Regions from separate parts of the Lysinibacillus capsici genome, predicted to be linked through region 3. Evidence: a T-box and tRNA genes for the amino acid it is inferred to sense, from the RefSeq annotation. Region 3 holds a T-box; the other regions hold tRNA genes.
What was found. The T-box of region 3 lies ahead of argS (arginine--tRNA ligase). A T-box ahead of a tRNA ligase gene usually reads a tRNA of that ligase, here a tRNA-Arg.
Positions count from the first base shown of each region.

Region 1: it encodes a tRNA-Arg, which carries the amino acid that the T-box ahead of argS (arginine--tRNA ligase) is inferred to sense. The anticodon was not compared.
Region 2: it encodes a tRNA-Arg, which carries the amino acid that the T-box ahead of argS (arginine--tRNA ligase) is inferred to sense. The anticodon was not compared.

Region 1 covers NZ_CP084108.1:4,228,454-4,233,934, forward strand. Annotated here, with positions in the region: rRNA gene LCP48_RS20890 (23S ribosomal RNA) at 1-905, opposite strand, end outside; rRNA gene LCP48_RS20895 (16S ribosomal RNA) at 1,087-2,639, opposite strand; tRNA gene LCP48_RS20900 (tRNA-Gly) at 2,837-2,910, opposite strand; tRNA gene LCP48_RS20905 (tRNA-Arg) at 2,928-3,004, opposite strand; tRNA gene LCP48_RS20910 (tRNA-Leu) at 3,023-3,108, opposite strand; tRNA gene LCP48_RS20915 (tRNA-Lys) at 3,175-3,247, opposite strand; tRNA gene LCP48_RS20920 (tRNA-Gln) at 3,263-3,337, opposite strand; tRNA gene LCP48_RS20925 (tRNA-Asp) at 3,343-3,418, opposite strand; tRNA gene LCP48_RS20930 (tRNA-Glu) at 3,449-3,520, opposite strand; tRNA gene LCP48_RS20935 (tRNA-Asn) at 3,522-3,598, opposite strand; gene LCP48_RS20940 (SprT family protein) at 3,690-4,151, opposite strand; gene LCP48_RS20945 (Tex family protein) at 4,219-5,481, opposite strand, start outside.
Region 2 covers NZ_CP084108.1:176,554-182,034, forward strand. Annotated here, with positions in the region: rRNA gene LCP48_RS00885 (16S ribosomal RNA) at 1-97, shown strand, start outside; rRNA gene LCP48_RS00890 (23S ribosomal RNA) at 280-3,207, shown strand; rRNA gene rrf (5S ribosomal RNA) at 3,323-3,438, shown strand; tRNA gene LCP48_RS00900 (tRNA-Val) at 3,449-3,524, shown strand; tRNA gene LCP48_RS00905 (tRNA-Thr) at 3,528-3,603, shown strand; tRNA gene LCP48_RS00910 (tRNA-Lys) at 3,611-3,686, shown strand; tRNA gene LCP48_RS00915 (tRNA-Leu) at 3,704-3,788, shown strand; tRNA gene LCP48_RS00920 (tRNA-Gly) at 3,826-3,900, shown strand; tRNA gene LCP48_RS00925 (tRNA-Leu) at 3,906-3,994, shown strand; tRNA gene LCP48_RS00930 (tRNA-Arg) at 4,003-4,079, shown strand; tRNA gene LCP48_RS00935 (tRNA-Pro) at 4,089-4,165, shown strand; tRNA gene LCP48_RS00940 (tRNA-Ala) at 4,186-4,261, shown strand; rRNA gene LCP48_RS00945 (16S ribosomal RNA) at 4,404-5,481, shown strand, end outside.
Region 3 covers NZ_CP084108.1:2,394,335-2,399,815, reverse strand. Annotated here, with positions in the region: gene LCP48_RS11780 (TcaA NTF2-like domain-containing protein) at 1-882, opposite strand, end outside; gene LCP48_RS11775 (MFS transporter) at 1,091-2,266, opposite strand; gene argS (arginine--tRNA ligase) at 2,397-4,070, opposite strand; T-box leader at 4,115-4,334, opposite strand; gene LCP48_RS11765 (FAD-dependent oxidoreductase) at 4,322-5,481, opposite strand, start outside.

The DNA of each region.
Region 1 (5,481 bases), 1.8 Mb from region 3:
CTCCAGTATTCTCATCACGAGGCTAGCCCTAAAGCTATTTCGGAGAGAACCAGCTATCTCCAAGTTCGATTGGAATTTCTCCGCTACCCACACCTCATCCCCGCACTTTTCAACGTGCGTGGGTTCGGGCCTCCAGTAAGTGTTACCTCACCTTCACCCTGGACATGGGTAGATCACCTGGTTTCGGGTCTACGACCACGTACTACTTCGCCCTATTCAGACTCGCTTTCGCTGCGGCTCCGCCTTCTAAAGCTTAACCTTGCACGTAATCGTAACTCGCCGGTTCATTCTACAAAAGGCACGCTATCACCCATTAACGGGCTCTAACTACTTGTAGGCACACGGTTTCAGGATCTCTTTCACTCCCCTTCCGGGGTGCTTTTCACCTTTCCCTCACGGTACTGGTTCACTATCGGTCACTAGGTAGTATTTAGCCTTGGGAGATGGTCCTCCCGGATTCCGACGGAATTTCACGTGTTCCGCCGTACTCAGGATCCACTCAGGAGAGAACGAACTTTCGACTACAGGGCTTTTACCTGCTCTGGCGGACCTTTCCAAGTCGCTTCATCTAACTCGCTCTTTTGTAACTCCGTATTGAGTGTCCTACAACCCCAAGAGGCAAGCCTCTTGGTTTGGGCTCTTCCCGTTTCGCTCGCCGCTACTCAGGGAATCGATTTTTCTTTCTCTTCCTCCAGGTACTTAGATGTTTCAGTTCCCTGGGTCTGCCTTCAAGACGCTATGTATTCACGTCAAGATACTACGCGATTAAACGTAGTGGGTTCCCCCATTCGGAAATCTCCGGATCAAAGCTCACTTACAGCTCCCCGAAGCATATCGGTGTTAGTGCCGTCCTTCTTCGGCTCCTAGTGCCAAGGCATTCGCCGTGCGCCCTTAATAACTTAACCAAGTTATTAAGCCTATAAAAAAACTTAAAAAATAAATGTGTTTGTTACAATTTCAATGTCGTTTTATCCAGTTTTCAAAGAACAAGTTTTGAAGTGTTTCATTCAGAAGAATGAACCTTCAAAACTGAACGCAAAACGTAATCTTACAAACCCAAGGTTTGTATTCCGAAAGTATCCTTAGAAAGGAGGTGATCCAGCCGCACCTTCCGATACGGCTACCTTGTTACGACTTCACCCCAATCATCTATCCCACCTTCGGCGGCTGGCTCCAAAAGGTTACCTCACCGACTTCGGGTGTTACAAACTCTCGTGGTGTGACGGGCGGTGTGTACAAGGCCCGGGAACGTATTCACCGCGGCATGCTGATCCGCGATTACTAGCGATTCCGGCTTCATGTAGGCGAGTTGCAGCCTACAATCCGAACTGAGAACGACTTTATCGGATTAGCTCCCTCTCGCGAGTTGGCAACCGTTTGTATCGTCCATTGTAGCACGTGTGTAGCCCAGGTCATAAGGGGCATGATGATTTGACGTCATCCCCACCTTCCTCCGGTTTGTCACCGGCAGTCACCTTAGAGTGCCCAACTAAATGATGGCAACTAAGATCAAGGGTTGCGCTCGTTGCGGGACTTAACCCAACATCTCACGACACGAGCTGACGACAACCATGCACCACCTGTCACCGTTGCCCCCGAAGGGGAAACTATATCTCTACAGTGGTCAACGGGATGTCAAGACCTGGTAAGGTTCTTCGCGTTGCTTCGAATTAAACCACATGCTCCACCGCTTGTGCGGGCCCCCGTCAATTCCTTTGAGTTTCAGTCTTGCGACCGTACTCCCCAGGCGGAGTGCTTAATGCGTTAGCTGCAGCACTAAGGGGCGGAAACCCCCTAACACTTAGCACTCATCGTTTACGGCGTGGACTACCAGGGTATCTAATCCTGTTTGCTCCCCACGCTTTCGCGCCTCAGCGTCAGTTACAGACCAGAAAGTCGCCTTCGCCACTGGTGTTCCTCCAAATCTCTACGCATTTCACCGCTACACTTGGAATTCCACTTTCCTCTTCTGCACTCAAGTCCCCCAGTTTCCAATGACCCTCCACGGTTGAGCCGTGGGCTTTCACATCAGACTTAAAGGACCGCCTGCGCGCGCTTTACGCCCAATAATTCCGGACAACGCTTGCCACCTACGTATTACCGCGGCTGCTGGCACGTAGTTAGCCGTGGCTTTCTAATAAGGTACCGTCAAGGTACAGCCAGTTACTACTGTACTTGTTCTTCCCTTACAACAGAGTTTTACGATCCGAAAACCTTCTTCACTCACGCGGCGTTGCTCCATCAGGCTTTCGCCCATTGTGGAAGATTCCCTACTGCTGCCTCCCGTAGGAGTCTGGGCCGTGTCTCAGTCCCAGTGTGGCCGATCACCCTCTCAGGTCGGCTACGCATCGTCGCCTTGGTGAGCCGTTACCTCACCAACTAGCTAATGCGCCGCGGGCCCATCCTATAGCGACAGCGAGATGCCGTCTTTCAGTCTTTCACCATGAAGTAAAAGAGATTATTCGGTATTAGCCCCGGTTTCCCGGAGTTATCCCAAACTATAGGGTAGGTTGCCCACGTGTTACTCACCCGTCCGCCGCTAACGTCAAAGGAGCAAGCTCCTTTTCTGTTCGCTCGACTTGCATGTATTAGGCACGCCGCCAGCGTTCGTCCTGAGCCAGGATCAAACTCTCCATAAAAGAAATTTGATTAGCTCAAATTGTTTTGCTGGCATCATGTTTGATGTCCAAAATTGTGTTTCGTTCACTAGCAAAGCTAGCTACTTAAAAATTTATTGATTACGTTTTGCTTGTTCAGTTTTCAAGGTTCATATTGTCGCCCTTTTGGACAACTATTTAAATCTATCATACAACCAAAAGGTTGTCAATACTTTTTTTGGAGCGGGTGATGAGAATCGAACTCACGACATCAGCTTGGAAGGCTGAGGTTTTACCATTAAACTACACCCGCATATATTTTCTTAAAAATGGCGCGCCCGGCAGGAGTCGAACCCACAACCTTCTGATCCGTAGTCAGACGCTCTATCCAATTGAGCTACGGGCGCATATGAAATTAATTGACTTGGTGCGGCCGAGAGGACTTGAACCTCCACGGGGTTGCCCCCACTAGGCCCTCAACCTAGCGCGTCTGCCGTTCCGCCACGACCGCATTCGATTAGTAACTTTTTTATTATACTATGATAATTTGAAAAGTCAACTCTTTTTCTTAAAGAGATGAGCCATGAAGGACTCGAACCTTCGACCCTCTGATTAAAAGTCAGATGCTCTACCAACTGAGCTAATGGCTCGAATTAAGAAATGAATGGCTGGGGTACTAGGATTCGAACCTAGGCATGACGGAATCAAAATCCGTTGCCTTACCGCTTGGCTATACCCCAATAAGTGGCGGTCCCGACCGGGATCGAACCGGCGATCTCCTGCGTGACAGGCAGGCATGTTAACCGCTACACCACGGGACCAAAATATTATTTACATTAAATTATGAAAAATGACCCCTACGGGATTCGAACCCGTGTTACCGCCGTGAAAGGGCGGTGTCTTAACCACTTGACCAAGGGGCCATGGCTCCGAAGGCAGGACTCGAACCTGCGACAACCTGATTAACAGTCAGGTGCTACTACCAACTGAGCTACTTCGGAATAATTCATGTTATGTTGTCGCCGTTATCTTGTCGACTTTTACTATTATAGGGACAACTCAACAAAACGTCAACTATTTTTTAAACTTTTTTTACTCCAATAATTTTAATTTCCCCAAACACTTACTGCAACAATACTTTTCAACATTCATTTTTATTTTCCGTATATATAATTGGTGGCAATTGACACAAGTATATGTATAGCGTCGTCGCTGTTTTTTAACTGTAGCTTTAGGGACATGTAAAACTGCACAAAATCGGGGGGCATCTACTTTCCTTAATAATTCTCTAAAATCTTTATCTCGATGCTGATACCCTTTACCTTCAATATGTAGGTGATAATGGCATAATTCGTGTAAAACAATACCTTGAATCTCCTCCAAACCGTATAACTCATAGGCTTTAGGATTAATCTCAATATTATGGGATTGTAAAAGATATCGTCCTCCCGTTGAACGTAATCTCGCATTAAAGTAGGCTTGATGCAGAAATGGCCTCTGAAAGTTTTCTAAAGATAAGCGACGAACAAGCTCTTGTAATTCTTGATTGTCCATAGTAATCACCTCTAACAACAAGAATACCACACTGCTTAGTATAGACAGTGTGGCAAAAATTTAGTACTCAAACTAATACTTGATTTTTAGGTGGAAGCATCGTTAAAGAGATACGTCCTTTCGTTATATCTATTTGTTCAACCCAGACAGTTACAATATCCCCAAGCGCCACAACTTCTAATGGATGCTTAATACGTTTATTTTGGAGTTTAGAAATATGCACAAGTCCATCTTGCTTCACGCCAATGTCAACAAATGCGCCGAAATCTACTACATTTCTTACCGTCCCCTGCAATTCCATACCAACTTTTAAATCTTCCATTTTTAATACATCAGTCTTAAGCAATGGTTGTGGGAATGCATCACGTGGGTCACGACTAGGTTTCATTAAAGTATCCACGATATCTTGAATTGTCACAACTCCTACTCCAAGCACATCACTTAACTTTTGGATATTTAGTGCTGCAATAGCTTCCTCTGCCTTCTGTGTCCCTAACTCTTTTTTATCTATTTGAGCCTCTGCTAATATTTGCTCAGCAAGAGCATAGCTCTCAGGATGAATACCTGTAGCATCAAACGGATTTTTTGCTTCTGGGACACGTAGGAAACCAATAGCTTGTTCATACGTTTTGGCGCCTAACCTTGGAATCTTCTTTAATTGCGCACGTGTAGTAAATTGACCATTTTCCTCTCGCGTCTTTACGATATTCTCTGCAACAGTTTTTGATAGGCCAGAAACGTATTGTAAGAGTGATGATGAAGCCGTATTTACATCAACACCAACTTGGTTAACAGCAGTTTCTACTATAAAAGATAGTGATTCATTTAATTTTTTTTGAGAAACATCATGCTGATACTGACCTACACCCACAGCTTTTGGTTCAATTTTCACTAACTCTGATAAAGGGTCCTGTAAGCGACGTGCAATGGAGACAGCACTACGTTGTTCAACCTGTAAATCAGGAAATTCTGTACGTGCAATTTCAGACGCTGAATAAACAGATGCCCCCGCTTCATTGACAATCACATAGGCTATGTCAGTAGTAAGCTCATTTAATACATCCGCGATAAATTGTTCTGTCTCTCGAGATGCTGTACCATTACCAATGGCAATTATACTTATTGGATACTTTGCCAAAATTCCTTTTACAATAGCTTTGGATTTTGCTACATCTGGTTTCGGTGGATGTGGGTAAATAGCTGTAACCTCAAGCATTTTCCCAGTTTCATCTACAACTGCTAGCTTGCAACCTGTACGGTAAGCTGGATCAACCCCTAAAACATATTTACCTTTCATAGGTGGCTGAAGCAATAGGTTACGTAAATTTTC
Region 2 (5,481 bases), 2.2 Mb from region 3:
AACCTTTTGGAGCCAGCCGCCGAAGGTGGGATAGATGATTGGGGTGAAGTCGTAACAAGGTAGCCGTATCGGAAGGTGCGGCTGGATCACCTCCTTTCTAAGGATTATTTCGGAATACAAACCTTGGGTTTGTAAGATTACGTTTTGCGTTCAGTTTTGAAGGTTCATTCTATCTGAATGAAACACTTCAAAACTTGTTCTTTGAAAACTGGATAAAACGACATTGAAATTGTAACAAACACATTTATTTTTTAAGTTTTTTTATAGGCTTAATAACTTGGTTAAGTTATTAAGGGCGCACGGCGAATGCCTTGGCACTAGGAGCCGAAGAAGGACGGCACTAACACCGATATGCTTCGGGGAGCTGTAAGTGAGCTTTGATCCGGAGATTTCCGAATGGGGGAACCCACTACGTTTAATCGCGTAGTATCTTGACGTGAATACATAGCGTCTTGAAGGCAGACCCAGGGAACTGAAACATCTAAGTACCTGGAGGAAGAGAAAGAAAAATCGATTCCCTGAGTAGCGGCGAGCGAAACGGGAAGAGCCCAAACCAAGAGGCTTGCCTCTTGGGGTTGTAGGACACTCAATACGGAGTTACAAAAGAGCGAGTTAGATGAAGCGACTTGGAAAGGTCCGCCAGAGCAGGTAAAAGCCCTGTAGTCGAAAGTTCGTTCTCTCCTGAGTGGATCCTGAGTACGGCGGAACACGTGAAATTCCGTCGGAATCCGGGAGGACCATCTCCCAAGGCTAAATACTACCTAGTGACCGATAGTGAACCAGTACCGTGAGGGAAAGGTGAAAAGCACCCCGGAAGGGGAGTGAAAGAGATCCTGAAACCGTGTGCCTACAAGTAGTTAGAGCCCGTTAATGGGTGATAGCGTGCCTTTTGTAGAATGAACCGGCGAGTTACGATTACGTGCAAGGTTAAGCTTTAGAAGGCGGAGCCGCAGCGAAAGCGAGTCTGAATAGGGCGAAGTAGTACGTGGTCGTAGACCCGAAACCAGGTGATCTACCCATGTCCAGGGTGAAGGTGAGGTAACACTTACTGGAGGCCCGAACCCACGCACGTTGAAAAGTGCGGGGATGAGGTGTGGGTAGCGGAGAAATTCCAATCGAACTTGGAGATAGCTGGTTCTCTCCGAAATAGCTTTAGGGCTAGCCTCGTGATGAGAATACTGGAGGTAGAGCACTGTTTGGACTAGGGGGCCATCCCGGTTTACCGAATTCAGACAAACTCCGAATGCCAGATATTTATACACGGGAGTCAGACTGCGAGTGATAAGATCCGTAGTCAAAAGGGAAACAGCCCAGACCACCAGCTAAGGTCCCAAAGTAATCGTTAAGTGGAAAAGGATGTGGCGTTGCACAGACAACCAGGATGTTGGCTTAGAAGCAGCCATCATTTAAAGAGTGCGTAATAGCTCACTGGTCGAGTGACGCTGCGCCGAAAATGTATCGGGGCTAAACGATTCACCGAAGCTGTGGATTGACATCTACGATGTCAGTGGTAGGAGAGCGTTCTAAGTGCGTTGAAGTCAGACCGGAAGGACTGGTGGAGCGCTTAGAAGTGAGAATGCCGGTATGAGTAGCGAAAGACGGGTGAGAATCCCGTCCACCGTATGACTAAGGTTTCCTGAGGAAGGCTCGTCCGCTCAGGGTTAGTCGGGACCTAAGCCGAGGCCGATAGGCGTAGGCGATGGACAACAGGTTGATATTCCTGTACCACCTCCTCACCGTTTGAGAAATGGGGGGACGCAGTAGGATAGGGTAAGCGCGCCGTTGGTTGTGCGCGTCCAAGCAGTAAGGCGTGTGTGTAGGCAAATCCGCACACTGTAACGTTGAGCTGTGATGGCGAGTCCGTATGGACGAAGTTCCTGATTTCACACTGCCAAGAAAAGCCTCTATCGAGGTGAGAGGTGCCCGTACCGCAAACCGACACAGGTAGTCGAGGAGAGAATCCTAAGGTGTGCGAGAGAACTCTCGTTAAGGAACTCGGCAAAATGACCCCGTAACTTCGGGAGAAGGGGTGCTCTTGAGCGTGCAAGCGCATGAGAGCCGCAGTGAATAGGCCCAGGCGACTGTTTAGCAAAAACACAGGTCTCTGCAAAACCGTAAGGTGACGTATAGGGGCTGACGCCTGCCCGGTGCTGGAAGGTTAAGAGGAGTGGTTAGCGCAAGCGAAGCTGCGAATTGAAGCCCCAGTAAACGGCGGCCGTAACTATAACGGTCCTAAGGTAGCGAAATTCCTTGTCGGGTAAGTTCCGACCCGCACGAAAGGCGTAACGATCTGGGCACTGTCTCAACGAGAGACTCGGTGAAATTATAGTACCTGTGAAGATGCAGGTTACCCGCGACAGGACGGAAAGACCCCGTGGAGCTTTACTGTAGCCTGATATTGAATTTTGGTACAACTTGTACAGGATAGGTAGGAGCCAGAGATCTCGGAGCGCCAGCTTCGAAGGAGGCGTCGGTGGGATACTACCCTGGTTGTATTGAAATTCTAACCCATGCCCCTTAGCGGGGCAGGAGACAGTGTCAGGCGGACAGTTTGACTGGGGCGGTCGCCTCCTAAAAGGTAACGGAGGCGCCCAAAGGTTCCCTCAGAATGGTTGGAAATCATTCGTAGAGTGTAAAGGCACAAGGGAGCTTGACTGCGAGACCTACAAGTCGAGCAGGGTCGAAAGACGGGCTTAGTGATCCGGTGGTTCCGCATGGAAGGGCCATCGCTCAACGGATAAAAGCTACCCCGGGGATAACAGGCTTATCTCCCCCAAGAGTCCACATCGACGGGGAGGTTTGGCACCTCGATGTCGGCTCATCGCATCCTGGGGCTGTAGTCGGTCCCAAGGGTTGGGCTGTTCGCCCATTAAAGCGGTACGCGAGCTGGGTTCAGAACGTCGTGAGACAGTTCGGTCCCTATCCGTCGTGGGCGTAGGAAATTTGAGAGGAGCTGTCCTTAGTACGAGAGGACCGGGATGGACACACCGCTGGTGTACCAGTTGTCTTGCCAAAGGCATCGCTGGGTAGCTATGTGTGGACGGGATAAGTGCTGAAAGCATCTAAGCATGAAGCCCCCCTCAAGATGAGATTTCCCATTACGCAAGTAAGTAAGATCCCTCAAAGACGATGAGGTAGATAGGTTCGAGGTGGAAGTGTGGTGACACATGGAGCTGACGAATACTAATCGATCGAGGACTTAACCAAAAAAGTTTGAAACATTCAATGTGCCGTTTATCCAGTTTTGAAAGAACAAGTAAGCTTTAAAAAAAGCTTGTATTTATACTGAAATATGGTATAATAAATCTTGTCTTTTAATAAGTCTAGTGATGATGGCAAAGAGGTCACACCCGTTCCCATACCGAACACGGAAGTTAAGCTCTTTAGCGCCGATGGTAGTTGGGGGCTTCCCCCTGTGAGAGTAGGACATCGCTAGGCATAATACCCAGGAGGATTAGCTCAGCTGGGAGAGCATCTGCCTTACAAGCAGAGGGTCGGCGGTTCGAGCCCGTCATCCTCCACCATATGCCGGTTTAGCTCAGCAGGTAGAGCAACTGACTTGTAATCAGTAGGTCGTGGGTTCGATTCCTATAGCCGGCACCATTTTTTCGAGCCATTAGCTCAGTTGGTAGAGCATCTGACTTTTAATCAGAGGGTCGAAGGTTCGAGTCCTTCATGGCTCACCATTTTCAAATAATAATAAGCGGGTGTGGCGGAATTGGCAGACGCACTAGACTTAGGATCTAGCGCCGCAAGGCGTGGGGGTTCGACTCCCTTCACCCGCACCATTATTTTCATTGCCAGATAAAAAAAGCTTATGCACATGCGGAAGTAGTTCAGTGGTAGAACACCACCTTGCCAAGGTGGGGGTCGCGAGTTCGAACCTCGTCTTCCGCTCCAAATGTGCCGGGGTGGCGGAACTGGCAGACGCACAGGACTTAAAATCCTGCGGTAGGTGACTACCGTACCGGTTCGATTCCGGTCCTCGGCACCATTTTAAATGCGCCCGTAGCTCAATTGGATAGAGCGTCTGACTACGGATCAGAAGGTTATGGGTTCGACTCCTGTCGGGCGCGCCATAAGAACAACGGGAAGTAGCTCAGCTTGGTAGAGCACTTGGTTTGGGACCAAGGGGTCGCAGGTTCGAATCCTGTCTTCCCGACCATTTCCTAAAAATAAAAAAACGGGGCCTTAGCTCAGCTGGGAGAGCGCCTGCCTTGCACGCAGGAGGTCAGCGGTTCGATCCCGCTAGGCTCCACCAATTCAAATACATGAACCTTGAAAACTGAACAAGCAAAACGTAATCAATAAAGTTTTAAGTAGCTAGTTTTACTAGTGAACGAAACACAATTTTGGACATCAAACATGATGCCAGCAAAACAATTTGAGCTAATCAAATTTCTTTTATGGAGAGTTTGATCCTGGCTCAGGACGAACGCTGGCGGCGTGCCTAATACATGCAAGTCGAGCGAACAGAAAAGGAGCTTGCTCCTTTGACGTTAGCGGCGGACGGGTGAGTAACACGTGGGCAACCTACCTTATAGTTTGGGATAACTCCGGGAAACCGGGGCTAATACCGAATAATCTCTTTTGCTTCATGGCAAGAGACTGAAAGACGGCATCTCGCTGTCGCTATAGGATGGGCCCGCGGCGCATTAGCTAGTTGGTGAGGTAACGGCTCACCAAGGCGACGATGCGTAGCCGACCTGAGAGGGTGATCGGCCACACTGGGACTGAGACACGGCCCAGACTCCTACGGGAGGCAGCAGTAGGGAATCTTCCACAATGGGCGAAAGCCTGATGGAGCAACGCCGCGTGAGTGAAGAAGGTTTTCGGATCGTAAAACTCTGTTGTAAGGGAAGAACAAGTACAGTAGTAACTGGCTGTACCTTGACGGTACCTTATTAGAAAGCCACGGCTAACTACGTGCCAGCAGCCGCGGTAATACGTAGGTGGCAAGCGTTGTCCGGAATTATTGGGCGTAAAGCGCGCGCAGGCGGTCCTTTAAGTCTGATGTGAAAGCCCACGGCTCAACCGTGGAGGGTCATTGGAAACTGGGGGACTTGAGTGCAGAAGAGGAAAGTGGAATTCCAAGTGTAGCGGTGAAATGCGTAGAGATTTGGAGGAACACCAGTGGCGAAGGCGACTTTCTGGTCTGTAACTGACGCTGAGGCGCGAAAGCGTGGGGAGCAAACAGGATTAGATACCCTGGTAGTCCACGCCGTAAACGATGAGTGCTAAGTGTTAGGGGGTTTCCGCCCCTTAGTGCTGCAGCTAACGCATTAAGCACTCCGCCTGGGGAGTACGGTCGCAAGACTGAAACTCAAAGGAATTGACGGGGGCCCGCACAAGCGGTGGAGCATGTGGTTTAATTCGAAGCAACGCGAAGAACCTTACCAGGTCTTGACATCCCGTTGACCACTGTAGAGATATAGTTTCCCCTTCGGGGGCAACGGTGACAGGTGGTGCATGGTTGTCGTC
Region 3 (5,481 bases):
TTTCATAACATTTGCATCCTGGGTTGTCACAGCCCCCTTTAAATGCTTGTGAAACGTATCTAAAAATAGCTTAATTTCATCGGTATTATACGCAAATATATTTTCTCCATATTGTTCGACTGCTTGCTGTACAGCTTCTTTATCCCCTTGTTCAATATAGGGGTATAAGTTTTTCGATTGGGAAAGTCGTACACTGGCTGTCATGCCCTCCTCAATCCATTCATCGATGGATGCTTGGAATTCCTTTATAGGCAATATGTATGGCTGTGACTGCCCTTGCTGTTGTCGATTAAAATATAATCCGACTATGGCTCCGTTTTCAGCCTCCATGACAGGGCTTCCTAGAGGGATCGATTGTTCCGCTTTTATATAATAGGCCGCTACTCTATCTTGGTATTTTTGAATCGTATAGGGTAAGCCATTCACATAAACAGCCAGCTGATTTAGCTCTCCTTCATATAAATTAGGCACTTGCACTTCCGCTTGATAGGTTACTCGTAGCAGGGCCATATTATAGGCTGTTGACATGACATGAATAGTTGCTGCTACCAGCTTGTCCTGACCAAATTGAACGAGGGCAGTTGGTTTGGATGCCACAAGTGCGCCATTCGTTAAAATATACAGTTGATCATCCTGTTGCCTGATAATAATGCCTGCTCCAACACCATGCTCTCCAATCACTTTGACCTCTGGGACAATTTTTTCCTGTTGCTTCGTCACAGCTCCCTCTGTTTCCACCTCTGCCTTTTTATTTTGAAACCATCCTGTCCCTATTTGACTGTCACAGCCTGCGACAAGAAAAGCTGTCGCTCCTAAAATGAGCACTTTTTTATACATACCTTCACCAAAACTTTCTATTCTACATTCTCTCTTCTCTATCATAATCAAGGACTCGTAATGTTTCAAGTTTACATAATATTATTATAAGTTAAATAATATTAGAAAAATGCAGCAACTACCTTAAAGTCATTTCTTTCTACCCATTAATATTGACGGAAGCCAAAATTTGCTGTGAGGATGGAAGGATATCATACCTCAAAATAATTTTCACAAAAAAAGACATGTGCAACCTGACACATGTCTCTTACAATCATTTTTTCCTTAATAGTCCTGTCGTTACTAGAATGCCGAGCATTAATAATACAAAGATCAGATACGTCCATGTATGGTTGCCTGTTAGGTCATAGCAAACGCCTATTAGAATGGGGATAATGGCACTTACCATAAAGCCACCTGCCAGCACCATAGATGACCAACTAGTGGCCTCCTGATCATTTTTGGCTTCATCAAGAGGCAACAATAGTCCGATTGGAAATAGCCCACTTAGCACAATACCAATTAATAAAACAGCCAGCCATAGGTAAATACCCGCTGTCAGCCAGAGTAGCATAAAACCAATCACGCCAACAAAGCTAAACACTAGTAGCCAGGCCATTCGACTTGGCCATTTTTCCATGAGAATTGGGACCGCCATATTTCCTATCATTTGTACAATAGACATAATTGTTAGCATGGCACTGGATGCCTCTAATGACAGGCCTTTATCCTGCAACAGCGGCGTAAGCCATGACATAATTGAGAAAAAGAGTGATGTTTGCAAACCAAAGTACAGTAAAATTACCCAGGCACGTCTAGATGTCCACGGATTACGGACTTCTTCTGACGTAGTTACTTGTTGTAGTTGCTCGTTGTGTTCGGATGGAATTGCCGCTAGCCATATAACGAGAGCAATTATAGCAAGGATTGACCACATACCAAGGGCGATTGTCCAACTTTTACTGAAACTCTGATAAAAAGTCACGGTTAAGGCTGCACTTAAAGTAGCCCCTACGCCTATACCGAATGAATAGATACCGACTACTGTCGTAAAGCGTTCTGGAAACTTTTTCTTAATATATGCATTTAGAATAGGACCAATCATTGCAATCGCTAAGCCTGCCGCAAAGCTTGTCACGATGAGCAAGAGATAACTTGCTTGGAAAAAGCGTAGCCCATTCGCGACGACAAGAATCGCCACTAAAAGGGTGATAGCTGATTTCGTGCCCATTTTTCGCTGAAGCGGGACAGCCAAAGGTGCGAATAATCCCATACAAAAAACGGGGATAGCAGTGAGAAAGCTCATGCTTGTATTCGAGACTTGTAAGGATGTCATGAGGACATTAAAAAGCGGTCCTATTCCCGTGACAGCTGGTCTCATATTAAGAGCGACAAAAAATATACTAATGACCACGAAGGTGAGTGATACGGTCCAATGCTTTTTAGCCATTTGTTTGATCCTCTCTATTATTACGCAGCCTTCATTTATGAAAAGCTTGCATGGATTCCTCTATCCTTTTATCATGTTTTCGATGGATGGTCAATGATTGGACAGTTTACCTTTACATGGCTAATGCTAATTACATATTTTCAGGTGATTCAATACCTAATAAGGCTAATGACTCTTTTAAAACAATCGCAACACTCTGACATAGAGCAAGACGGGATGCTTGCTGTTCGTCATCTGCTAATATTTTGTACTGTGCATAATATTTATTAAATAAACGTGCCAGTTGTAAGGCATACTTCGCTATTTGGGACGGATCAGCCTGCTCAAAAGCCATAGCTACTGTTTTAGGAAACTGTTCTAGTAATAGGATCATCGGCCAAGCCTGCTCTCCTAAAGATTTGAATAGTATATCTTGAGTCGGAGCTTTCGCTTTATCTAAAATAGAGCAAATACGTGCATATGTATATTGTACGTATGGCCCTGTTTCTCCTTCAAAATTCATCATTTGCTCAATTGAAAATTCAATATCGTTGAGACGATAGGATTTTACATCATTAAAAATTACCGCTCCAACCCCCACTTGCTTTGCGACTTGCTCTTTATTAGGCAGAGAAGGATTTTTCTGCCCCATATTACGCTGTGCTGTCGTTATAGCTTCTGCTAGTACATCAGCTAATAGCACCACTTTGCCTTTACGCGTAGACATTTTTTTACCATCCTTCAGCATCATGCCAAATGACACATGTTGCAGATTCTTTGCCCAAGGATAGCCCATTTTTTCGATGACCTGAAAAAGTTGTTTAAAGTGGAGGGACTGCTCATTGCCAACAACGTAGAACATCTTTTGGGGCTGGTAGTGCTGTTGGCGATACAGGGCAGCTGCTAAATCACGCGTCGCATAAAGCGTGGCCCCATCCGTTTTCTTTATTAAACATGGAGGCATCTCCTCCATCTCCACAACATACGCACCTTCTGATGCCACGAGGAGCCCTTTTTCTTTTAATTCTGTTACAACGGACGGCATTTTGTCATTGTAAAAGGCTTCACCTGTAAAGGCATCAAAATGAATTCCTAATAGCTCATATATTGTTTGAAATTCTACGAATGACACATCTCGGAACCATTGCCATAATGCCTGTGCCTCTTCATTACCGTCCTCCAATGCTTTAAAGGCGGCACGAGCCTGTTCATTGAGCGTTGGGTCTTGCTCTGCCTCTTCATGAAACTTCACATAAATCTTTAATAACTCCTCTATCGGTGACGCTGAAATGGCCTGTTTATCACCCCAAAGCTGATAAGCAACAATAAGCTTGCCAAACTGTGTACCCCAGTCCCCTAAATGATTAATACGAATGGCTTGATAGCCATTTTTTTCTGCAATATTTGCTAAGGCATTGCCGATGACCGTTGAACGTAAATGTCCCATTGAGAAAGGCTTTGCGATATTAGGAGAGGAAAAATCCAAGACGACCGTTCCCATCTTTGTTGGCGTAGTACCATATTGTTGCTTGTCGCGCAGAATCTTGCGTAACACCTGTTGCGTCACCTTTTGTTGATCGAGAAAAATATTAACATAGCCACCAACAGCTTGCACACGCTCAATGCTGTCATGATTTATTTGACTTGCAATATGTGCTGCAATATTTTGCGGTGATTTTTTCCACACTTTTGCTAGAGTAAAGCATGGAAAGGCTACGTCCCCAAGCTCCAAACTTTTGGGTTTTTCTAATAATGACACTATTTCCTCTCCTATTATTTGTTGCTTTAATGCGTCTGCTATACTGTCGGCGATTAGTTGATTCATTTTACTCCTCCTCCTGTTCAAATAAAAAAGCCCTCGCCTCTATAATTAGAGACGAGAGCATGATAATCCCGTGGTACCACTCTAGTTGTCATGTAACATGACCACTTTCCGTTGTTAACGAGGTGACGCCCCGCTATTCTCTACTACTTGTTCGAGAACCTTCTCCAAAGTGCGCTTCATTCATGGTTCCTGCATTAGGCTCCCACCATCCCTAACTCGCTTGCCAGTCATCCCATCAATTACTCTCTTTTTCATCGAATTTTTCTATGATTTTGACATATATTACAGGATTTCCTTATTGGCGTCAACCATTTTTTACGTTGCCGTTTCAGCAAAAAACGCTCCTCACGAGGAGGAACGTTTTTTTCTACATACTGAATCACATCAGCCATAATGGCATACATCTCTTTTAATTTTAATTCCTTATTGTCAGAGACTTTCTTCGCTACTTTCTCCGTGATAATTCCTTTTTCTACTAATGTATCCCAGCTGGTCGCATTGGATTCACCGATAAGGACGTCGGCCAAATATTGAGCCAGCTCATCTCGCTCAATAGCTTCATCTCCTTGATTATAAACCTTATTGATGACAATTTCGAGTTGGTCCTTCATTCCTGATCCACTTTCTCCACCAGCACGTAACATACTCTCTTTTAACATTTTAGCAAACTTTATTTTCGTCGCCTTACTGTCTACTTTTAGGTCATTATCATAGCCGCCCACTACAAGGCCGTAATTAATGAGCGTTTGAATGGCTTCATCATACCATTCTCCTTGATATGGATACTCAATTGAAAATGAATCAACATAGGCACCTTGTTTAGCTAATTGCTTTCGTAATGTAGCGATTAATGGTTTATCCTTACTCATGTCTCTAAAGGTTACATCGTGCTTCTGTGCAAGAGCAGCCGCAGTCCCAGCCGCTTCACCTGTCACCATCCCTGTTGGAACAATACGTGCACTACCAGCTGCAAGTGATGAATAACCAGCAGAGCGTCCGACAACCAGTAAGCCATCAATATCCTTCGGTACTAACGAACGGAAAGGAATAGCATATTGCTTTGGTGCAGCGATCACATAGCCATAATCATGAGGCGTTTGCGCTTGCACATCGACTGGATAAGAGGCAATGCCAATGCTATCCCACTGATCACTATTTTTCCACAGGTCTGCCATTGGTAATTGATACTCTGCCCAAATGTGTCTCGTTTCTCGGACGTAGAGTTCTTCTGGATAGCTGACAATTTCAGCCTTTTCAAACCCTGGGAAGTTTGTTTGTAAATATTTTAGAATGTGTAACGTTTCTTTCTTCCCGGCGACAATCGCCGCTTGTTTTGAGGATTCATTCAAGCCATCAATACCAAAAATCTGTAAGGCATTGATGAAATATTCATCATCTACACGAGCTAAGT